DNA from 3 places in the Anoxybacillus andreesenii genome. Region 2 is predicted to be linked to each of the others. Evidence: predicted binding sites of a transcription regulator. Region 2 holds the regulator's gene; each other region holds the start of a gene.
What was found. The regulator Rex, encoded in region 2, represses fermentation and respiration genes when NADH is low (regulators of the CRP and FNR family bind a similar motif). The targets are predictions, from matches to a motif close to TTGTGAAATATTTCACAA.

Region 1: J2S07_RS03015 (AtpZ/AtpI family protein) is a predicted target of Rex. The motif match lies at 3,531-3,548, and genes of this name have one in related genera.
Region 3: J2S07_RS17995 (cytochrome-c peroxidase) is a predicted target of Rex. The motif match lies at 3,052-3,069, and genes of this name have one in related genera.

What each region holds. Positions count from the first base shown of each region.
Region 1 covers NZ_JAUSTU010000002.1:210,332-217,939, reverse strand. The annotation lists gene wecB (non-hydrolyzing UDP-N-acetylglucosamine 2-epimerase) at 1-985, shown strand, start outside; gene J2S07_RS03020 (S8 family serine peptidase) at 1,177-3,390, shown strand; gene J2S07_RS03015 (AtpZ/AtpI family protein) at 3,714-3,935, shown strand; gene J2S07_RS03010 (ATP synthase subunit I) at 3,942-4,316, shown strand; gene atpB (F0F1 ATP synthase subunit A) at 4,338-5,063, shown strand; gene atpE (F0F1 ATP synthase subunit C) at 5,223-5,435, shown strand; gene atpF (F0F1 ATP synthase subunit B) at 5,600-6,130, shown strand; gene J2S07_RS02990 (F0F1 ATP synthase subunit delta) at 6,127-6,663, shown strand; gene atpA (F0F1 ATP synthase subunit alpha) at 6,687-7,608, shown strand, end outside.
Region 2 covers NZ_JAUSTU010000036.1:4,254-11,861, reverse strand. The annotation lists gene J2S07_RS20040 (cytochrome d ubiquinol oxidase subunit II) at 1-64, opposite strand, end outside; gene J2S07_RS20035 (cytochrome ubiquinol oxidase subunit I) at 61-1,401, opposite strand; gene J2S07_RS20030 (hypothetical protein) at 1,415-1,555, opposite strand; gene groL (chaperonin GroEL) at 1,979-3,607, opposite strand; gene groES (co-chaperone GroES) at 3,670-3,957, opposite strand; gene J2S07_RS20015 (CPBP family intramembrane glutamic endopeptidase) at 4,260-4,997, shown strand; gene J2S07_RS20010 (YdiK family protein) at 4,994-5,203, shown strand; gene J2S07_RS20005 (redox-sensing transcriptional repressor Rex) at 5,234-5,893, opposite strand; gene moaC (cyclic pyranopterin monophosphate synthase MoaC) at 5,925-6,419, opposite strand; gene J2S07_RS19995 (ABC-F family ATP-binding cassette domain-containing protein) at 6,582-7,608, shown strand, end outside.
Region 3 covers NZ_JAUSTU010000024.1:35,174-42,781, reverse strand. The annotation lists gene J2S07_RS18010 (thioredoxin family protein) at 1-176, shown strand, start outside; gene J2S07_RS18005 (YhcU family protein) at 228-626, opposite strand; gene J2S07_RS18000 (RluA family pseudouridine synthase) at 736-1,614, shown strand; gene J2S07_RS17995 (cytochrome-c peroxidase) at 1,862-2,926, opposite strand; gene J2S07_RS17990 (DUF47 domain-containing protein) at 3,255-3,872, shown strand; gene J2S07_RS17985 (inorganic phosphate transporter) at 3,885-4,883, shown strand; gene J2S07_RS17980 (NCS2 family permease) at 5,096-6,397, shown strand; gene J2S07_RS17975 (spore coat protein) at 6,548-7,159, shown strand; gene J2S07_RS17970 (LysM peptidoglycan-binding domain-containing protein) at 7,273-7,479, opposite strand.

The DNA.
Region 1 (7,608 bases), on a different contig from region 2:
CACTCCTGATTATGATCTTAATATCATGAAGGAGCGGCAAACCCTTGTCGATGTGACCACTCGTGGTCTTGAAGGATTGGACAAGGTTATGAAAGAAGTGAAGCCTGATATCGTTCTTGTTCACGGCGATACGACAACCACCTTCATTGCGAGTCTCGCAGCATTTTATAATCAAATTGTGGTGGGCCATGTGGAAGCTGGCTTAAGAACGTGGAATAAGTATTCTCCTTATCCAGAAGAAATGAATCGTCAGCTAACGGGAGTGATCGCAGACCTCCATTTTTCACCGACAACGGAGTCTGCTGAGAATTTACGCCAAGAGAATAAGCAGGAAGAAAGCATCTTTATTACGGGGAATACGGCCATCGATGCCTTAAAAACAACGGTAAAAGAGGAGTATCATCACGAGATTTTATCAAAGCTCGGAGATGACCGACTGATCCTTCTTACTGCCCATCGCCGTGAAAATTTAGGGGAACCCATGCGCAATATGTTCCGGGCAGTAAAGAGAATTGTCGAAGAACAAAAGGATGTCCAAGTCATTTACCCTGTTCATTTGAACCCGGTCGTAAGGGAAATTGCGGATGAAATTCTTGGGGATGACCCGCGCATCCATCTCATTGAACCGCTTGATGTCATTGATTTTCATAATTTTGCTTCGAGAGCCTATCTCATCCTAACCGATTCGGGCGGGGTGCAGGAGGAGGCTCCATCCCTCGGTGTTCCTGTACTGGTTCTTCGTGATACAACCGAACGCCCAGAAGGAATTGAGGCAGGCACGCTTAAGCTTGCTGGGGTCGAGGAAGAAACGATTTACCAACTTGCAACTGAGCTTTTAACTGACAAGGCAGCCTATGAAAAAATGGCCAAAGCCGTCAATCCATATGGAGATGGAGAAGCTTCGCACAGAATTTGCGAGGCCATCCGTTACTACTTCAACCAGACTGCCGAAAGACCTGAACCATATCATCCATTGAAAAACTGACCCCATTTGTGGTCAGTTTTTTGTGTGTTTCGCAATCCCCCGCCTTGGTCCACGCACTTCCTGCTTGGTCCAGTGCAATTTCCACCTGTCCCAGCCGTAATCCCCCGCCGAACTAACGCAATCTATAAACTCAACCATGCATACAAAGACCGAAACAGGAACATTCTAGTAAAAAAAAGAGGGTGTATACGTTGAAAAGACTAGTCATCATGCTCATTATGTTTCTTTTTCCACTGTCAACTCACGCTCAAAGCCTCCACCATCCTCCTCTCCCAGAGGAATCTCCACAAGCCAAAAGAGTTGCTATTGTGACCATCGCTAACAATTTTACCGAACAGGATATCCAGAAAATCCTTGAACCATACCAGGATATCGAGCTGAGATATACATACAAGCATGCCCTGAACGGTTTTTCTGTAAAAGGGACCCTCTCCTCTCTAGCAAAGCTGGCGAAATCAAATCATGTCGAGCTTGTCTCTCAGGTCCAAACCTATAAAACCCAACAGGAAGAAAACATCCGAATCATCGGCGGGGATGCGGTGAGAGGAATATACGATCAAACGAATCATCGACTGACGGGAAAAGGAATTACAGTAGGGGTGATTGATACAGGGATTGACTATCGCCATCAGGATTTGAGAAGAAACTATGAGGGTGGGCATGATCTGGTGGATCAAGACGCAGATCCAATGGAATCAGAAGGCCCAGACGGTCCGATCACTCTGCACGGTACCCATGTTGCGGGGATCATTGCGGCAAATGGAAAAATCAATGGGGTAGCTCCAGATGCCAAGGTGATTGCCTATCGAGCGCTCGGTCCTGGGGGAGCAGGGACAACCGAACAGGTCCTAGCGGCGATTGAACAAGCGATTAAAGATAAAGTCGATGTTCTGAATTTGTCCCTTGGCAATAGCATTAATGGACCTGATCTCCCGATTAGTCTTGCCCTGAATAAGGCGGCAGAAGAAGGTATTATTCCTGTCACCTCGTCAGGTAATTCAGGTCCAAATATGTGGACCGTTGGCTCTCCTGGAACAGCCGCAAAGGCCATTTCTGTTGGAGCTTCCACTCCACCCATGAAAATCCCTTATCTTTCGGTTGTAGGACTTTCAGAAAAAATTAGACTTGAGCCGATGCAGGGCTCACACGAATGGAAGCTTGATCGCTCCTATGAAGTCGTAGACGGAGGATTAGGCAAACCAAAAGAGCTTACCAACGTCAAAGGGAAAATCGCCCTTATCAAGCGGGGGAAAATCACTTTTACCGAAAAAGCCAACAACGCACTGCGGGCGGGGGCAGTTGCTGTGATTATTTATAATCATATTTCTGGGAGCTTTATTGGAAATCTTGAGGGAGAGGTAGATTTGCCCGTCTCTACAATTTCTAAGGAAGAAGGCAAGAAATTGAAGCAGCTCACTGAAAAGGGAGAGGCAGAAGCCCGTATTCATATAATAGAAGAGAAGGATTTATTGGCTGATTTCAGCTCACGTGGACCAGTGACCTCCACCTGGGATATCAAACCGGATGTCGTCGCACCAGGTGTAGCGATTACGAGCACGATTCCTGGCGGTTACTTGGCCCTTCAAGGAACAAGCATGGCCGCTCCGCATGTCGCAGGTGCAAGTGCCCTCATCAAGCAAGCGCATCCGGATTGGTCACCCGAACAAATTAAGGCAGCTTTAATGAATACAGCGAAACCAATTTCTGATCAAAAAGGAAATCCATATCGAACCTATGAACAGGGTGCGGGTAGAATTCAAGTAGAAGCGGCCATTAAGACGCAATCCCTTGTTATGCCTGGTTCCCTGCAATTTGGTAAGTTCAAGCTAGCTGAAGAGCCCCATTCCCATACACAGTACGTAACGGTGGAGAACGTCAGTGATAAGGTGCAAGTCTATTCCTTTGCCATACCCAAGAATGAAATTGGAATCCAGTGGGAAATGCCTTTTTCTTTTACTCTGAAGCCAAATGAAAAAAAGAGGGTGGCCATCAAAATGATGGTGGACCCAAAAGCCTTTAAGAAAAAAATCCATGATGGCACCATAGAATTGCAGGCAGGGTCTCAAACTTTCAGAATTCCTTACTTATATGTTTTAGAAGAGCCCAATTATCCAAGGGTTATGGGATTTGATTTTGGCGCTGGGGATGAACAAGGAACGTATCAGTATGAGGTTTACTTACCTGGAGGCGCCGAGGAATTTGGGATCGCCCTTTTTGATCCTGACTCCTTTCAGTTTGTTGGCTTTCTCGATACAAAAAGAAAGGTTGGAAAAGGACTTCTAAAGGAGACGATTGATAGAGAACGTCTTCCGGAAAGCGGCCTATATATCGCCAAAGTCTTTGCAAAGCGATCTGGAAAAGAGGATATGATCGAAACTCCCCTGTATATAGAAGAGATAGAATGAAAAGATCCGTACGAGTTTCATAAAAAATAGCAAAAAAATCTAAAAGAAAATTCTGAGAACAATACAAAAAAATAAATCAAGAAGGCTGGAAAAATAATTTTCGAATATTGTGTGAACATATTCAATAATGGTGCTTGTTTGTGTGAGCTTTTTCACTACAAACGCATTGACATAAAAATGTCCCTATTGTATGCTTACAAAGGGTAAGAATGATAGGGTTTTCAACATCGTCATAGAACTTACCTTTTTGCTTGATTTTTTTTGGGAAATTGTTCTTTTCTCAGCCTTCTTACCATTCTCTTAAAGAGAGGATGCGTTCTAATATGAAACAAAAAAACCGCCACCCATTGCGAGCTTACGGCTTAATGTCCGCGATTCTTTCTCAATTAGTAGGGTCTGTATTGATTGGTATCTTCGTAGGAAGATGGCTCGATCGTCAATTCAGTACAGAACCATTATTCTTAATAATTGGATTATTGTTAGGACTAGCTGCAGGTGTGTACGCGATGCTGCGTTTAGTCCAACATTTCTATTCAGGAGAATAATCAAATATGCCGGATGTAAGAACAATTTTTCAACAGCATCAACGATACATATTTTTTTTGCTTTCATTTTATGTTCTTGGCTGGGGTTTTACTTCATATAAAACTATATTTCTGGGACTCGTTCTCGGAACTGCGCTCGGCTTGTTTAACATGTGGCTGCTTGCCAGAAAAGTAGACAGGTTTGGAGATGCGGTTATCAGAGGGGAGAAGGTTCGTTCTCTCGGAATGATTTCAAGAATGGCAACGGCTATTTTAGCAGTGGTGATTGCCCTTGAATATTCTAATCTGTTTCATCTGTACAGTGTGATTTTGGGATTAATGACACCATATTTTGTCATTATGATAAATTTTTTTAAGCAAGCTTTTCATTTACATAAATAGCGGAGAAGAGAGGTGAATACTGTGGAACATGGAGCTCCATTATATCATTTGAAAATTATGGACAACTTTACCTTAACGTTCAACTTGGCAAACGTATTAATGATAACAGTTGCCAGTGCCATCGTTTTTTTTATTGCTGTTCTTTCTACACGAAAGCTTGCCATGAAGCCAACCGGAATGCAGAACTTCTTCGAATGGATCATGGATTTTGTTAAAAATATCATCAACAGTACGATGGATTGGAAAGACGGTGGGAAATTCCATGTATTAGGAATCACCATTATCATGTATATTTTTGTTTCCAATATGCTAGGACTTCCTTTTTCAGTCTCCTATAATGGGGAACTTTGGTGGAAGTCACCAACAGCTGACCCAGTTGTTACATTAACATTAGCGACAATGATTGTAGCACTATCCCATTATTATGGGGTGAAGACCAAAGGTGTTGGCGCATATGGAAAAGAGTTCTTTAAGCCGTTCTGGTTTATGTTCCCAATTAAAATTATTGAGGAATTTGCAAACACATTAACGCTTGGTCTACGTCTTTACGGTAACATCTATGCAGGGGAAATTCTTCTTGGGTTACTTGCAGGAAGTCTTGCAACTGGAGTTGGGGGCACGATAGCAGCAATTATTCCAACGCTTGCTTGGCAGGGATTCTCAGTCTTTGTTGGCGCCATCCAATCATTTATTTTCTGTATGTTAACAATGGTTTACCTCTCACACAAAGTGAGCTCAGACCATTAATATAAAACCTGTTCATTCGAGTCAATTTTATAATATCAATAGTTAGCCATATCACGGCAGCAAATGCTGTATCCTAATGGCGATAAATCAAGATTATGAAATTGATTATGAACAAACAAAATAAATCATATTTTCTTATATTTAAGGAGGAACTCTATAATGGGTATGTTAGCAGCAGCAATTGCAATTGGTTTAGCGGCACTAGGTGCTGGTATTGGTAACGGTCTTATCGTATCTCGTACAGTTGAAGGTATTGCACGTCAACCAGAAGCACGTGGAATGCTTCAAACAACAATGTTCATCGGGGTAGCGTTAGTTGAGGCGATTCCTATCATCGCAGTTGTTATCGCATTCATGGTTCAAGGTCGATAGGCGCTGGAGCTAGACAATAGTAACAAAAATGGCGAAGATCATTCATGTGTAGCTTCGCCATTCCTTTATGTTCTTTTGGCAAAATATTAATTTTTTCTAAATGAAATGTTTACTAAATTCTTAGCAAGTATAAGGAACGACTCTTGAAGGGAGTGAATCAAGTCTTGTTAACAAACAGTCTAATCTTGGGTGCAGCTGAAACAGCACATAATGGCTTTAACGGTGGGGATATTTTATTCCAGCTTGTTATGTTTGCTATTCTGTTAGCATTGTTAAAAAAATACGCATGGGGTCCATTAATGGGAATCATGAAGCAACGTGAGGAACATGTTGCAAATGAAATAAATTCGGCTGAACAAAGCCGTGCGGAAGCACAAAAGCTACTTGAAGAACAACGCAGTCTTTTAAAGGAAGCACGTACAGAGGCGCAAAACCTTATTGAGAATGCGAAAAAGCAAGGCGACGTTCAACGTGAGGAAATTATCGTACTCGCTCGTACAGAAGCGGAGCGCTTGAAGGAATCTGCTAAGCTAGAAATTGAACAGCAAAAGGAAAAGGCTGTTGCAGCGATTCGTGAGCAAGTGGCTACTCTATCTGTCATGATTGCTTCTAAAGTAATTGAAAAAGAGCTTTCCGCCGAGGATCAAGAGAAGCTCATTAATGAATATATTCAAGAGGTAGGAGAAGAGCGATGAGTAGCTCAAGTATAGCAAAACGCTATGCGACCGCTCTTTTCCAACTTTCAAAAGAACACCAGCTTCTTGACCGAATGGAAGAAGAGCTTCGTGTAGTAAAAAATGTTTTAGTAGACAATGGCGAATTAAAGGCTGTCCTTAAGTCTCCTAAGGTTTCTATTGATAAAAAGAAAGAGATCATCAGCGGATCCTTTGGGGCAGTTCATCCATTTGTTTTGAACACATTATTAATTTTAATTGATCGTCATCGCGAGGATTACATCACGGATATGGCGGACCAATTTATTCAATTAGCAAATGATGATCGTGGAATTGCAGAGGCGCAGGTTTATACAACTCGTCCGATAACAGACGATGAACGTCAAGCACTTTCTGCATCTTTTGCTGCTAAGGTTGGAAAACAATCTCTTCGTATAAATAATATCGTTGATTCTAATTTGCTCGGCGGTGTGAAAGTCCGGATTGGAAACCGTATTTTCGACGGATCCTTAAGTGGCAAGCTGGAGCGTTTAGAACGACAACTGTTAAGTTAAGTTCGTAGATAGGGGTGAAACTCATGAGCATCAATGCTGAAGAAATTAGTGCGCTGATAAAAAAGCAAATTGAAAACTATCAGTCAGAAATTCAAGTGAGTGATGTAGGTACGGTTATCACGGTCGGTGACGGTATCGCTCGTGCTCATGGCCTCGACAATGTCATGGCTGGAGAGCTTCTTGAATTTTCAAATGGCGTTATGGGTATGGCGCAAAACCTTGAAGAAAATAACGTCGGTATCATTATTTTAGGACCTTTTACAGAAATTCGTGAGGGTGACGAGGTACGTCGTACGGGCCGTATCATGGAGGTTCCTGTAGGGGAAGAACTCATCGGACGTGTTGTTAATTCATTGGGTCAGCCAGTAGATGGCATGGGACCAGTAAACACAACAAAGACTCGTCCAATTGAAAGCCCAGCTTTTGGAGTAATGGATCGTAAATCGGTTCATGAGCCGCTTCAAACGGGGATTAAAGCGATTGACGCGCTAGTGCCAATCGGACGTGGTCAACGTGAGTTAATCATCGGTGACCGTCAAACAGGTAAAACATCTGTTGCAGTTGATACCATCCTGAACCAAAAGGATCAGGATATGATTTGTATCTACGTAGCAATCGGACAAAAAGAATCAACGGTTCGTGGACTCGTTGAAACTTTACGTAAAAATGGTGCATTAGATTACACAATTGTTGTAACCGCTTCTGCATCTCAACCAGCTCCATTATTATACCTAGCACCTTATGCGGGTGTATCAATGGCGGAAGAGTTCATGCTCCAAGGAAAACACGTACTAGTCGTATATGATGACTTAACAAAGCAAGCAGCTGCTTATCGTGAGCTTTCCTTATTATTACGTCGTCCTCCAGGTCGTGAAGCGTATCCAGGGGATGTATTCTACCTACACAGCCGTTTACTCGAGCGTGCTGCAAAACTAAGTGATGCAA
Region 2 (7,608 bases):
TAATATAGCCGAATAGAAATGTCCAGAGTACAATAATGCCAATAATCTCTAGGTTAACATTCATGTATGTACATCTCCTTTTCGTTCCTTCAATTCTCTTTCAACTGGATTCCTCCGAAACATTCTACTCAAAACAACCACCGAACCAATACCGAGAACTAAGTAGAGACCACAGAATAAAAGCAACATGATATCCACATCATTACTCGTAGTTGCTCCTTCTGCCGTACGCATGATCCCACGAAGAATCCACGGTTGTCTACCTACTTCCGCTAACCACCAACCCGCTTCGATTGCGATAATAGCTAATGGTCCACCACAAACAATTAACCACCGATACGGCTTTAATTCGACAAAGGACCACCCTCTAGCTCTACTAATAATGTATAACAAGGATACCCCAATCATCAGCATCCCTATTGCAACCATGATATTAAACAAATAATGGATATACAATGGAGGTCTATCTTCTTCTGCAAACTGGTCCAAACCAATTACTTCTGCTGTCGGTGATCCATGTGCAAGGATACTCAATGCATACGGGATTTTCAATGCATATTTAATTTCTTCTTCCTCATTCATAAATCCAAGCAGAATAAGTTCAGCACTTTCACTAGTTTCAAAATGCCATTCTGCTGCCGCAAGCTTTTCTGGCTGATATTCTGCTAAATATTTTCCAGATAAATCCCCAACAATTAATGAAGTCAGTGAAAAGATTAAACCAACCTTCATGGTTAATAAGAGTGCCTTTTTATGGTAAATATGGTTTGAGCCTCTTAACAAACGAAACGCAGCAATAGATGCAAGAACAAATGCCGATGTCATAAAGGCTGTACCAACGACATGGGATACTTTAGTAGGCATCGCTGGATTAAACATTGCCTTGATTGGATTGACATTCACTAGCTCTCCATTAATTAAATCAAATCCTTGTGGGGCATTCATAAATGCATTTACAATCGTAATGAATACTGCAGAAAACGATGCTCCAATCGCAACGGGGATTAATAATAATAAGTGCTTTCGTTGATTTTCAAAACGATCCCAAGTATATAAGTAGATCCCCAAAAATATCGCTTCAAAGAAAAACGCAAACGTCTCCATAAACAATGGTAAAGCAATCACATTCCCCGCCAACTCCATGAATTTCGGCCATAATAATGAGAGTTGTAACCCAATTGCTGTACCGGTAACAACCCCTACAGCAACCGATATAATAAACCCTCTTGTCCACCTTCTAGCAAGCAGGATGTAATGTTCATCATTTTTCTTTATTCCCACCCAGTGGGCAATCATGATCATGAGAGGTATCCCTACCCCTAACGTAGCATAAATAATATGGAAAGATAATGTCGTCTCTGTTAGGATTCTACTGTAATAAACTGCCTCTTCATTAATCAAACATTTCCCTCCTTTATCCTCCAAAAACTCTGCCAATAATGGATAAAAGCATAATTGCTGCTACAACAAAGCTCAGCCAGACTAGTTTCCTTTCTTGACTTTGATACATGGCACCACTCTTTTTATGTTGTGTATTTTTTTCCATTTGTTTCATCCTAATTCATCCTTATCTTCTATTGATATAACGATATTATTATGTGCGAATTGCCAAATTTTATCCTTTAAACAGTAAAAAAACACGGATTACTCCTGTTTAAGAGTGACCCGTGTTTTACCAAAAAGTAGAAGGGTTAAATATTCTTATTACTAGTATTACCTTTACGCTAACCCTTTTTAGAGAATAGTAATTTATGGATAATTTAATCAAATAGTGTTAGTGCAAAGTAATGGTTCAACCCGTAAAGTGTCTAGCAATAAATAAAACTAAGTGTTTCAAAATTAATACATTAAACTAATAAAATGGACGTTTCCGTAAAAGTCAGCGATTTCTACGAAAACATCCATTTTGGTAAATAATTGTATAAATTACACTTTTACACAAAATTCATCCCCTGTTATTCCAGGGATGCGAGTATGATTACATCATGCCGCCCATTCCACCCATACCGCCCATATCAGGCATTGCAGGTGCTGCTGGTTCTGGCTTGTCAGCTACTACTGCTTCAGTAGTTAAGAACATAGCCGCTACAGATGCAGCGTTTTGAAGTGCAGAACGAGTTACTTTAGTTGGGTCAACGATACCAGCGTCGATCATGTTTACCCATTCGTTTGTAGCCGCATTGAAGCCAACGCCAATCTCTTCGTTCTTTAAGCGCTCAACCACAACAGATCCTTCTAGACCAGCGTTGCTAGCGATGATGCGAACTGGCTCCTCAATGGCACGAAGAACAATGTTGATACCTGTTTGCTCGTCGCCATCTGCTTGAAGCTCAGCCACTTTTTTATACACGTTAAGGAATGCAGTTCCACCACCGGATACAATTCCTTCTTCAACTGCCGCACGAGTTGCGTTAAGAGCATCTTCAATGCGAAGCTTGCGTTCTTTTAGCTCAGTTTCAGTTGCAGCTCCAACCTTAACAACGGCAACACCACCAGCTAACTTAGCAAGGCGCTCTTGAAGCTTTTCACGGTCAAACTCAGAAGTAGTTTCTTCCATTTGAACACGAATTTGGTTCACACGAGCTGCGATTTGATCAGACTCTCCGGCACCTTCAACGATTGTTGTATTTTCTTTTGAAACAACAACCTTAGCGGCACGGCCAAGCTGCTCAATGCTAGCAGATTTTAATTCTAAACCAAGATCTTCTGTGATCACTGTACCACCAGTTAAGATTGCAATATCCTCAAGCATTGCTTTACGACGGTCACCGAATCCAGGAGCTTTAACTGCTACTGCGTTGAATGTACCACGTAGTTTATTTAATACTAATGTTGCAAGAGCTTCCCCTTCAACATCTTCAGCAATCAATAATAATGGCTTGCCTTGTTGTACCACTTGCTCAAGTACTGGTAAAATTTCTTGGATGCTTCCAATTTTCTTATCCGTAATTAAGATATATGGATTCTCAAGAACTGCTTCCATTTTGTCAGAATCAGTCACCATGTAAGGAGATGCATAACCACGGTCAAATTGCATTCCTTCCACTACGTCTAGTTCTGTTGTGAAGCCTTTTGATTCTTCGATTGTGATAACACCGTCATTGCCTACACGCTCCATCGCTTCAGCAATTAACTGACCTACTTCATCATCAGCAGAAGAAATCGCAGCAACCTGTGCAATGGACTCTTTGCCTTCGATTGGCTTTGAAATCGCCTTAAGCTCTTCAACTGCAGTTGCAACAGCTTTTTCAATACCGCGGCGAATCACCATTGGGTTCGCACCAGCAGTTACGTTCTTTAAGCCTTCACGAATCATCGCTTGAGCAAGAACTGTAGCTGTAGTAGTTCCGTCCCCAGCCACATCATTTGTCTTGCTCGCAACTTCAGCAACAAGCTTCGCACCCATGTTCTCGAATGCGTCTTCTAATTCGATTTCCTTAGCGATGGTAACACCGTCGTTAGTGATTAGTGGAGAACCGAATTTTTTCTCAAGAACGACGTTGCGTCCTTTAGGTCCAAGGGTTACTTTAACTGCGTCTGCAAGAGCGTCTACTCCGCGAAGCATCGCGCGACGAGCGTCTTCACTGAATTTAATCTCTTTTGCCATATTGAAAACCTCCCTAAATGATCGTTTTATCTAATACTTACAAAAAAATCTAAATTAATATCTTAGGCGCCAACAATAGCTAAGATGTCATTTTCACGTAAAATTAAATACTCTGTTCCTTGGTACTTCACTTCTGTACCAGAGTACTTTGAGAAGATAATTCGATCGCCTACAGCAACTTCAAGAGCAACTCGCTCACCGTTGTCTAGAACACGACCTGTACCTACAGCTACTACTTTTCCTTCTTGAGGCTTCTCTTTCGCTGAGTCCGGTAAAACGATACCGCTTGCAGTTTTTTCTTCCGATTCAACTAACTCAATAACAATGCGATCTCCTAGTGGCTTTAACAAGTGAAACAACCTCCTCAAATAAAATATGTAATTTTTTATTAGCACTCGATACTCATGAGTGCTAACACATTTATTATATTAATGAATTCCTAAATTTTTTGCAAGTATCATGCGTAAAATTTTCCTTAATTTTTGTTGCTATCCTAACATCTTTTTTTGCACAACCTTTCAAAGTATATACAGAAGTTGAAAAATTATCCAGCCATACACTTTTTTATAATTTAAATTTGTATCTATCATCTTTTTACTAGTAGAATGGGTTATAGTGCATGTTGAGATAGTTATTAAAGGGGAATCACATTTTGAAAAAGGAATATTGGTATATATTAGTTGCTTACATGGGGATGCATCTTTCAAGCTTTGTGGGTGTGCCAGGTGTCACTTTTGCAGGCATATTATTGGGACACAGTTTGGAAGACATGGCCATATATTCAGTTGCGATTTGGATCGTTTTTAGCTTTGCTGTCACCTTGCTTATTGTGTTATTACTGTTGAAAAATGAATGGAAAAACCCCATACCCGATCGAAACGCTGCATCCGTGACTCAGTCAACGGTCTGGGCGATCTTAGGTGTGTTTCTTGCTTTATTTTCCCAGAGCCTAGCCGCAAATATTGAAACATGGCTGGGGATTGAATTGGGCTCGGAGAACACACAGCAAATTCTTTCACTTATTGAGTCTTTTCCTATTGTTGTATTAGTAAGTTCTGTTATTGGTCCCATTCTTGAAGAAATTGTCTTTCGAAAAATATTGTTCGGTTCACTTTATAAAAAGTTCAATTTTTTCATTGCGGCTTTGATCAGCTCCATTATTTTCGCCCTGGCGCATATGGAGCCTGAACACTTACTTTTGTATTCAGCAATGGGCTTTACCTTTGCCTTTCTTTATATCAAAACAAAACGAATCATTGTGCCAATCTGTGCACATGTCGCTATGAATACCTTTGTTGTACTCGTCCAATCCGTATATAAAGAAGACATAGAACGGATTTTCCGAGAAGCCGACAAGGTGCAAAGCTTCATTGGAGGTTTTTTCCTATGAGACAGTCTACCTTGTTTTCAGGAATTCTATATATTGTGTTTGGCTTATTTTTTACTTTTTTCGCCATCCAAAACCTGCAGCAAACTGGGGAATGGGGCTTTTTTACCTACCTGCTCATTCTCTTAGCCACCTTTGATATAGGAGGCGGTCTTCGCATGGTCTTCTTCCATTTTAAGCTTAAATCTATCCAGAAAAATAAGAAATGAGCCCTTCAAAAAGGCTCATTTCATTTCATTTTATTCCACTACTTCTTCCTCATCCACCGTATAATGCTTTAAGAAATAGACCAATGACTGCAATTCAACTGCAAGGTCAATATGATGGACTCGTGTTGTCGGAGGAACCGTTAGCCTTGCTGGTGTGAAATTAAGGATCCCTTTTACATCTACCTTTGCCAGCCTATCTGTAATCGACTGGGCGAACTGAGCAGGAACGGTTAAGATAGCGACCGTGATGTTCTCTTCTTTGATCACTTTTTCCATATCGTCCATGTGAAAAACAGTTATATCCCCGATGGTTGTGCCCACTTTATCTTCAGCTACATCGAAGGCAACAGCAATCTTTGTATTATTGTTTTTGAGGAAATTATAATTTAAGAAGGCCGTTCCAAGATTTCCAACCCCTATTAGGGCTACATTTGTTAACTCATCCTGATCAAGTGTCTTACGGAAAAAACTCAATAGGTAGTTCACATTGTACCCATAACCCTTTTTCCCTAATGCTCCAAAGTACGAAAAATCTCTACGAATCGTTGCAGAGTCTACCTTTACCGCTTCACTAAGCTCCGCAGATGATACCCTCTGCTTCCCTGATGAATGTAAATTCTTTAAGAACCGGTAGTATAACGGCAGCCTTTTTGCTGTTGCCTGAGGAATTTTCACTGTATCATTACTCATCCTATTTCCCCCACCCTATCATAAGTCTAGCTTATAAAATCTCATTCTCTCTTCTAAAATCACCGTTTTTTCCACCTGTTTTTTCAACGAGGTAGGTTTTTCCGATGACCATCCCTTTATCAACGGCCTTACACATATCGTAAACCGTCAAGGCGCAGACCGACGCAGCCGTTAGCGCTTCCATTTCTACTCCTGTATTTCCCTTTGTTTTGACTGAGGCCAAAATGATGAGACGATAATTTTCATTCTCTCGCTCCCATCTGAAGGTAATGTTCACACCTGTTAGCGGAATCGGATGGCACATTGGAATAATATCTGCAGTCTTTTTGCAGGCCATAATTCCCGCCACCTGTGCGACGGCTAGGACATCCCCTTTTTTAATTGTATTGTTGGTTATTTGGTCATATATCTCTTTATTTACCGTAATACTTGAGCTAGCAATTGCGGTCCTAACCGTTTCCTTTTTATCACTAACGTCGACCATTTTGGCTCTGCCTTCTTCGTTAAAATGAGTAAATTCAGCCATATTCTATACACCTCACTTCAAACTATACACTATTTTGACAGATTTGTGAAAACATTGTTATGACTTTCACAAAAGATTTTTAAATACCGCCCATAACCTTCTTTTATTGCCGTTCCCATTTTTGTACGTTACACTATTGCTAGAAATACTGAGGTGAAAACGATGATCTTATTGCAGGTAAATCAATTATCAAAATCATATGGGGCTGATCCCATTTTAACGAATATCAAGCTGGAAGTGCAAACTCGTGACCGCATTGCCCTCGTTGGACGAAACGGTGCAGGTAAATCCACCCTTCTCAAAATAATAGCAGGACAGCTTTCCTATGAATCAGGGGAAATCATTAAACCAAAGGATGTGGAAATCGGCTACTTAGCACAGAATACGGGCTTAGATTCGGATTGCTCCATTTGGGAGGAAATGCTGACTGTCTTTGAGGACCTACAAGAACAGGAAAAACAATTGCGCCAATTAGAAGAAAAAATGGCTAACCCATCCGTCTATACTAACCCTTCAGAATACGAGCGCATCCTCAAGGACTACGATATTCTTCAGGTTACCTTTAAAGAAAATGGTGGCTATCAATATGAATCAGATATCCGTTCTGTATTACATGGACTTAAGTTTCACACCTTTGACTACTCAACCAAAATCTCAAGCCTAAGCGGTGGGCAGAAGACTAGGTTAGCCCTTGGGAAGCTGTTGCTCAAGAAGCCTGATATTTTAATCTTGGACGAGCCGACAAACCACCTGGATATTGAAACATTGTCCTGGCTCGAAGGCTATTTGCAAGGCTATGAGGGCGCCATTTTGATTGTCTCTCATGACCGCTATTTTCTAGATAAGGTGGTCAACCAAGTATATGAAATCTCAAGGCTTCATATAACGAAATATCTCGGGAATTACAGTGCTTATTTAGATCAAAAGGCAGCAAATTATGATCGGGAAATGAAACAGTATGAAAGGCAGCAGGAGGAGATAGCCAAGCTCCAGGATTTTATCCAACGAAATTTGGCGAGAGCTTCGACGACGAAACGAGCGCAAAGCAGAAGAAAACAGCTGGATAAAATGCAAATTATGGACAGGCCACTTGGAGATGAGAAATCAGCCTCCTTTGGTTTTGAAATTGAGCGGCAAAGTGGGAATGACGTTCTCATGGTAGATTCCTTGTCCGTTGGCTATGATGGGG
Region 3 (7,608 bases), on a different contig from region 2:
TGGGAGTCGACCTTGTGCAATTTAACATTCTTGAGTTCGAGAATGGCTGGGATCAGTACGGGATCGAGGAAACACCAACGATTGTTCAATTTAAGGATGGCAAAGAAACAGAGCGCATCGTGGGATATAAAGAAAAAGAAGTCTTTGAAAAGTGGTTTAAAGAAAATAGCAAGTAAAAAAATAGGTACCTCCTATCTTATTCGAGGTACCTATCGTTATTTGAACATCTAGATCAGCAATTCATTGGCTGCCTTTGTGTAAATACTAAACACATTGTCCTTCATACTTCTTTCTTCTAAAAAGTGTTCATAATCAAATGGGAAGAATAACCCAAATTCTTTTAGGAACTCTGCATTTATTTCAAAGATCTTCTTATATTTTGGTTGTCTTTCGCGAGACTGCAATATGGATATTAAGGTCTGCAAGCTTGAAATAACCTGATAAGCTTCCTTTAAAGTACCAAAATATTCGAAATGTCTCGTAGAAGTATGTAGCACTTTTAGATTTTCAAATTCCTTTATGTCTTTGTCTGAATAATAAAGAGGAAAAACGTCCCGATAAAACGTCTTAACAAGCTCCCGGATCATTTCTTCTTGGTCTGGTGTAGACGCAAAAACAATCTTCACTGATAACCCACCTTTAATAACCGTAATCTATTTGTCATATATGTTAAGAATAACATAGAAAAAGTTAAGTTTACCGTGGTAATTTAAGGCATTAGAAAGGAAGATCCATATGATCGTTACCTCCAAAAAAGGAGATTGGTTCGAATTAATCATTCCTTCCCAATGGGAAGGAATCACTTTAGAGCAATTATTTTGGGAGGTCTGGAAAGCCCCTAGGAAGCTTACCCATCAATTTAGAATGGAAAAAGAAGTCACCATCAATCATATGCAAGCGAAGTGGAATATCCCGTTGAATATCGGGGATCGTCTTAATATAAGACTCTTTCAGGAGCAAGATTTTGGAGTTCCCCCAACCTATATTGAAATGGATATTCTCTATGAGGATGAGCACTTACTTATTGCCAACAAACCACCAGGGCTCAAGACCCATCCAAACACACCTGATGAAACAGAAACATTGGCAAATGCCGTTGCCTTTCATTTGCAGGCTAAGGGAGAGTTTCGGCATATTAAGCATGTTCACCGATTGGATCAGGATACATCAGGGGTGATTCTTTTCTCAAAGAACAAATTAGCTGGTGCCATATTGGATAGGATGCTCGAAGAACGCCAAATAAAAAGAAACTATGAAGCGCTCGTTCAGGGTCGAATGAAAAGGAAAAAAGGAACGATCGATGCACCCATCGGTCGCGACCGGCATCATCCAACAAAAAGACGGGTCTCACCAAATGGTCAACCTGCTGTTACTCACTTTGAAGTACTGGAATTCAACAAAAATTCGACCAAGGTTAAATGTCAATTGGACACCGGCAGGACCCATCAAATTCGGGTACATCTTAGCTCGATTGGACATCCCATTATAGGTGATGCTTTATACGGGAATAGCCCTACTTCCAAACGACTCGCACTCCATGCAGCGAGACTTCAATTCATCCATCCTTTTACGTTGGAAAGCATTGAAGTTTCATCTCCTTCAACATTTGAATAGCCCTTCGAAGTAAAAGAGCGCCCTCTATGGATATGGGGCGCTCCATTTATATAAAGTATTTCTTAAATGGAAGGAGGGACCTCGCCACTCTGCTAATTTAAGAAATACGGAATCGAATTAACAAGATGGCAGATCAAGTATTTCTTATTCTTCTGTGTGGAGAAGTGATTAAATACCTTTTTCCCTTGATTATTTTGTCCAAAACAAAAAAACAACCTTGGAGAGAAATCTCCAAGGCCTAATTTGTTTATTGTGGTAGTTCAGGTTTTTCATACATTGGTGGTTCACCGCTCATGCTTTCTAAGAAAGCAACAAGATAGCCAACCTCTTCATCTGTTAATCCTAATGGCTTAATTAACGCACTCTTATTCGGATGTGCGCCTCCACCTGCATTGTAATAGTTCACAACATCTTCTAATGTTGCCAGGCTACCATCATGCATGTACGGTGCAGTATGAGCAATACCGCGAAGACCAGCTGTTCTAAATGCTCCTTTGTCAACCTCTTGGTTCGTAACAGCGAATCTTCCATCGTCGCCTTCCATACCTAAGTTATAGTAGTTATGGTCAGAAAGAAGTGGACCAGCATGACATGAGATACAGCTTGCCTTTCCAACGAAAAGCTTCATACCTTCTTTAGCATCAGCAGAAATCGCATCATCGTCTCCAGCAAGGTATTTATCGAAAGCAGTATCCTTTACGACAATCGTTCTTTCAAATGCAGCTATTGCTTTGGCAATATTATCTGCTGTAATTTTATCATTAAATACTTTGTTGAATTCATCGACATAGCCAGGTACTGCACTTAATTCCGTAACTAATTCATCTAAATCCTGATTCATTTCCCCTGCTGCTGTAATCGGTCCAACAGCTTGTTCTTCTAAGCTCCCAGCACGTCCATCCCAGAAATTCTCTTTGTAATATCCCGCATTAATAATAGTCGGGCTGTTTCTCGGACCATTAAAGCCTTGGAAACCGACAAACTTTGCTAAATTATCTCCATAGCCAGCTGCTGGAGCATGACAGGAAGCACAGCTTAATGTGTTATCTCCTGATAATCTTTCATCAAAATATAGCATTTGACCTAAAGCAAGTTTCTCATCTGTCATTTCATTGTCCTCTGGAATTGGAATATCACCAAGAGGCTCGAATTTTGCTTTAGCAGCTTCTAGTTCTTTATCTACTTCTGTCTCTGTTGTTGCTGGTTCTTTCTTCTGATCGTCTACTGGTGCACTGGCATCGTCTTTGCTATTACATGCTGCCAACAGCGCAAGAGCGAAAAAAAGAGTGAATAGTAGCTTCAAACTTTTCATTGTTTAATCCCCCAAAAATTTTTATTGGCTGAAAATTTTTCGTCGCGACTTATCCAAATATTTCATCCAATTACAGATATTATATAATTAGATTAATTATTATTTTCGAGTCATTTTTGAAAATAATGTGAAATATGTCACAAAGATAGTTTGACACGTTTGTCATATTAGATAACATTTTTCGACAAATTCACTCCCACGCAGACATGAATCCACATTTTTTTATAAAAATTTGAAGGAATTCGTTTATTTTTTACTTTTTTTAATATAAAATTAACTAGTTTGGAAATATAAAAACTAAGGTTCACTATTTATAGGGGGTAAACCAATGGCTTTTAAGAAGCAAGATAAGTTCTCAGTTTTGTTGAAAAACATGTCCACAAATTTAAGAGAAGGCGCGGACTTTTTTGCTGATTATAAGATTCGGAATGTGAATGACTTAAAAATATTTTTCGAAACAATGAAAGAATATGAAACAAAAGGCGATACATATGTTCATGAAACCATTCAAGAACTGAATAAAGTGTTTATCACACCTATTGAAAGAGAGGATATTCTGCAATTATCCATGAGTATGGACGATGTACTGGACGGGTTTGAAGCCTGTGCTGCATTATTTGAAATGTATTCCATGACAGAAGCAGATGAATACATGATTAAATTTGTTAAGGCCATTAGGGCCTGTACAGTGGAAATTGACACATCGATCGATCTGATGACTACAAAAAAGCTTCATCAAATTCGGGAGCACGCGATCAAAATTAAGGATTATGAATCCAAATGTGATGGAGTGTTACGTCAATCCATTAAGCATTTATTCTCGGTGGAGAAGGATCCCATTCGCATTATCCAATACAAAGAAATATATGAAACATTAGAGGAAATCGCTGATCACTGTCAGGGTGTAGCCAATACGCTTGAAACCATTGTTATGAAAAATGCCTAAGGAGACTTTAATATGGAGCCTATGTTAATTCTTACCGTCCTTATTGTCATCGGGGCATTGACATTTGATTTTATTAACGGATTTCACGACACAGCGAACGCCATTGCGACTGCCGTATCAACAAAGGCACTAAGGCCGCGTCAAGCAATTATTCTGGCAGCCCTCATGAATTTTCTAGGGGCGATTTCATTTACCGGAGTTGCAAAAACGATTACAAAGGATATCGTTAATCCGTTCAACCTCGAGAATGGTTCCGTGGTTATCCTGGCGGCACTTATCGCAGCCATCGCTTGGAACTTGATTACTTGGTACTTTGGAATTCCCTCCAGTTCATCCCATGCGATCATTGGGGCTATTGCTGGTGCCGCGATCGCCGCTGCTGGTTTTGACTCTTTAAATTACAATGGTTTTATTAAAATCGTGGAAGCCCTTATCCTGTCACCCATTTTGGCTTTCGGAGTGGGATATATTGTCTATAGCATTTTTAAGGTCATTTTCAAAAATAACAATCTTGCCAAGACCAATCGTAATTTTCGTTTATTCCAGATTGCTACAGCTGCCATTCAATCCTATACACACGGGACCAATGATGCTCAAAAGGCAATGGGGATCATTACGATGGCACTGATCGCGAACAACTATATCTCAACTAATGATGTTCCATTTTGGGTGCAATTATCCTGTGCAACAGCAATGGGACTAGGTACCTCTATCGGTGGATGGAAAATCATCAAGACCGTCGGTGGGAAAATTATGAAAATTCGTCCTGTTAATGGAGTTGCTGCTGATTTAACTGGAGCGATGATTATATTTGGAGCTACATTCATCCATTTGCCAGTAAGTACTACCCACGTTATTTCCTCTTCTATTCTCGGAGTTGGTTCAGCTCATCGAGTGAAGGGTGTAAAATGGGGAACAGCCCAAAGAATGCTTATTACTTGGGTAATAACTTTGCCTATTTCTGCGTTTTTGGCGGCAATTTGCTATTTTATCATAAATCTATTCTTTTAATTGACAAATCGGGTGCCCACACCCGATTTTTTTGTTGAAGGCCATTCATAAAAATGAACAGAATATAGCAAAATAATAAAGAATACGCTCCCTTTAGTAGGTTAAGTAGAAAAAATAGAAGAAAATATTCGATTTAGACCTTGTATTCCCCATGTGAAACGAATATTATAGAGAATGTGTTTTAAAAACGTTCGTGTTTTTGGAGGTCAGTCATGTTTAAATTAAAAGAGCATCAAACGAATGTTAGGACTGAGGTTCTAGCCGGAATTACAACATTTTTTACGATGGTCTATGTCGTGGTCGTTAATCCGATTATTTTAGCTGATGCGGGTGTTCCCTTTGAACAGGTATTTTCCGCTACCATTATTGCTGCGATTGTCGGTACCTTATGGATGGGTTTATTCGCGAACTATCCGATTGCGATTGCACCTGGGATGGGCTTGAATGCCTATTTTGCGTATTCCGTTGTTGGAAGTCATGGAAATATTGACTATATGACTGCCTTTGCTGCAGTATTTGTTGCTGGTATCATTTTTGTTATTTTATCATTAACACCTTTAAGAAATATGCTAATTGAAGCTATTCCTGAAAATTTGAAGCACGGAATAAGCGCAGGTATTGGTCTCTTTATCGCATTTATTGGTCTACGTCAAACAGGGATTATTACCGATCATCCGACAAACCTTGTTGCCTTAGGAGATTTGCGTGATCCAGTGGCCTATTTAACCCTCATTGGCCTAGCTGTAACCTTAATACTCATGACATTGCGGGTACATGGGGCTTTATTCTTTGGCATGATTGTGACGGGAATCATCGCTTTATTCACAGGGCATCTATCCTTTGACGCTGGCTTTATCGAAAAGCCGAGCTTACCTGAAGGATTTATCGTTTCAAATCCTTTTGAAGCCATCGGTCAGGTGGTTGAACACGGGCTCTATGCTGTTGTATTTTCCTTCTTGCTTGTGACCATTTTCGATACAACTGGAACCATGATCGGTGTGGCTCAGCAAGCGGGATTAATGAAGGGAAACTCTTTGCCAAATGCTCGTAAAGCATTGCTTTCCGATTCTGTTGCTACTACGGTTGGGGCTATGTTTGGGACTAGTCCAACAACAGCATTCATTGAATCATCCTCTGGAGTTTCAGCTGGCGGTCGGACAGGTCTTACCTCTGTTACCGTGGCGGCCCTATTTGGTGTAGCGGCCTTCTTTGGACCACTTGTGAGTGCTGTATCTGGACTGGCTTCGATCACAGCTCCAGCCTTAATTATTGTCGGAAGCCTAATGATGGGGTCCATCTCAAATATTAGATGGAACGAACTAGATGAAGCATTCCCTGCGTTTCTAATCATTTTGGCGATGCCTTTAACTTCAAGCATAGCAACAGGGATTGCCTTAGGATTCATCTCCTATCCTCTGCTCAAAATTTTCAAAGGACAATGGCGTCAGGTTCACCCATTAATTTATGTATTTGCTGTTCTTTTCTTTTATCAGCTTGTATTCCTTCCACACTAAAGTTTCTTCTGCTTTTACAGCTTTTAGAAAGCATGAAGGAAGGAGAAAAGTCCATAATAATGATGTATGGCCACATGCCTACAAATTCTGAAGTTATGGGGGTACAAGAATTTGCAACAGTTTTACGGCAATGGACAACAACAGCAACCCATGAATCAAATGATGCAGACAGGTTTTACAGGTCAAATGAATCACGGAGCACACGAAATCCTTGATACTCATCAAGTGCTGTCTGGTTTTACAGGGGCGTTCAATGAATATTTAATGTGTGAGCAGCATATAAAGGACCCAGAGCTAATGGATATTCTTCAGCGCCAAAGACAATTTATGACCAATGAATACAATATTCTAGTCGAGTCCTTTAAGACGGGACAAGAGCCTTCTCAGAAAACCTCTACCTATCTTATGGATCAGTCGAACGAGGTAAAGTATGGGTTGTCCCCGTCACAGCCAACAAAACCAAATCAAGAGCTCTCTCAAATCGGTGACAAATGTACCTCTGGGATCATGATGTCCTGTATGAAATCATTAGCTAGCTGCATGACGATGGCAGCAGCTGAATGTACAAATCCTGTCGTTAGACGTGTTCTAGCCGATAGTATTCCGAATCATATCGAAATGGCTTATGAGCTATTCCTTTATCAAAACAAAAAGGGCTACTACCAGGTACCGCAATTTAGCCAGCAGGATATGCAACAGATGCTGAACTCCTTCGCACCTGCACCTGAAATGCCTAATCAAATGAAACCACCATTGCAATAAAAGAAAGGGACCCACTTTTGGGTCCTCTTTTTTAATATCGTCATTAATTTGCGATAAAACTTGAGGCGTTGAAAAAGGGATGCCATCTTTTCGTGATGACATCCCCTTGTATATTAAGTACCATATTCAACATTCGTTTCCTTTTCAACTGGTACACATAGTGTGTCACCAATGGTAAGCTGCTTTGGATCCATATGTTTATTGACCTTTAAAATGGAGATTATGGATATGTTGAATTCCCGAGCTATGGAGCAGACTGTGTCACCTCTTTTGATCTTATAGGATCTCAAGCTACCATGGACTACTGTACTCTTACCCATTTCCATCACCACCATGCTTTTTCTTCCTTCTACCCCGCTCAACTAGGCATTAAACCTATGACAATATCAAACGTTTAGACAAATTGGGAATCAAAAAAGCCCCCTCCTAAAAAGGAAAGGGCCTTAATC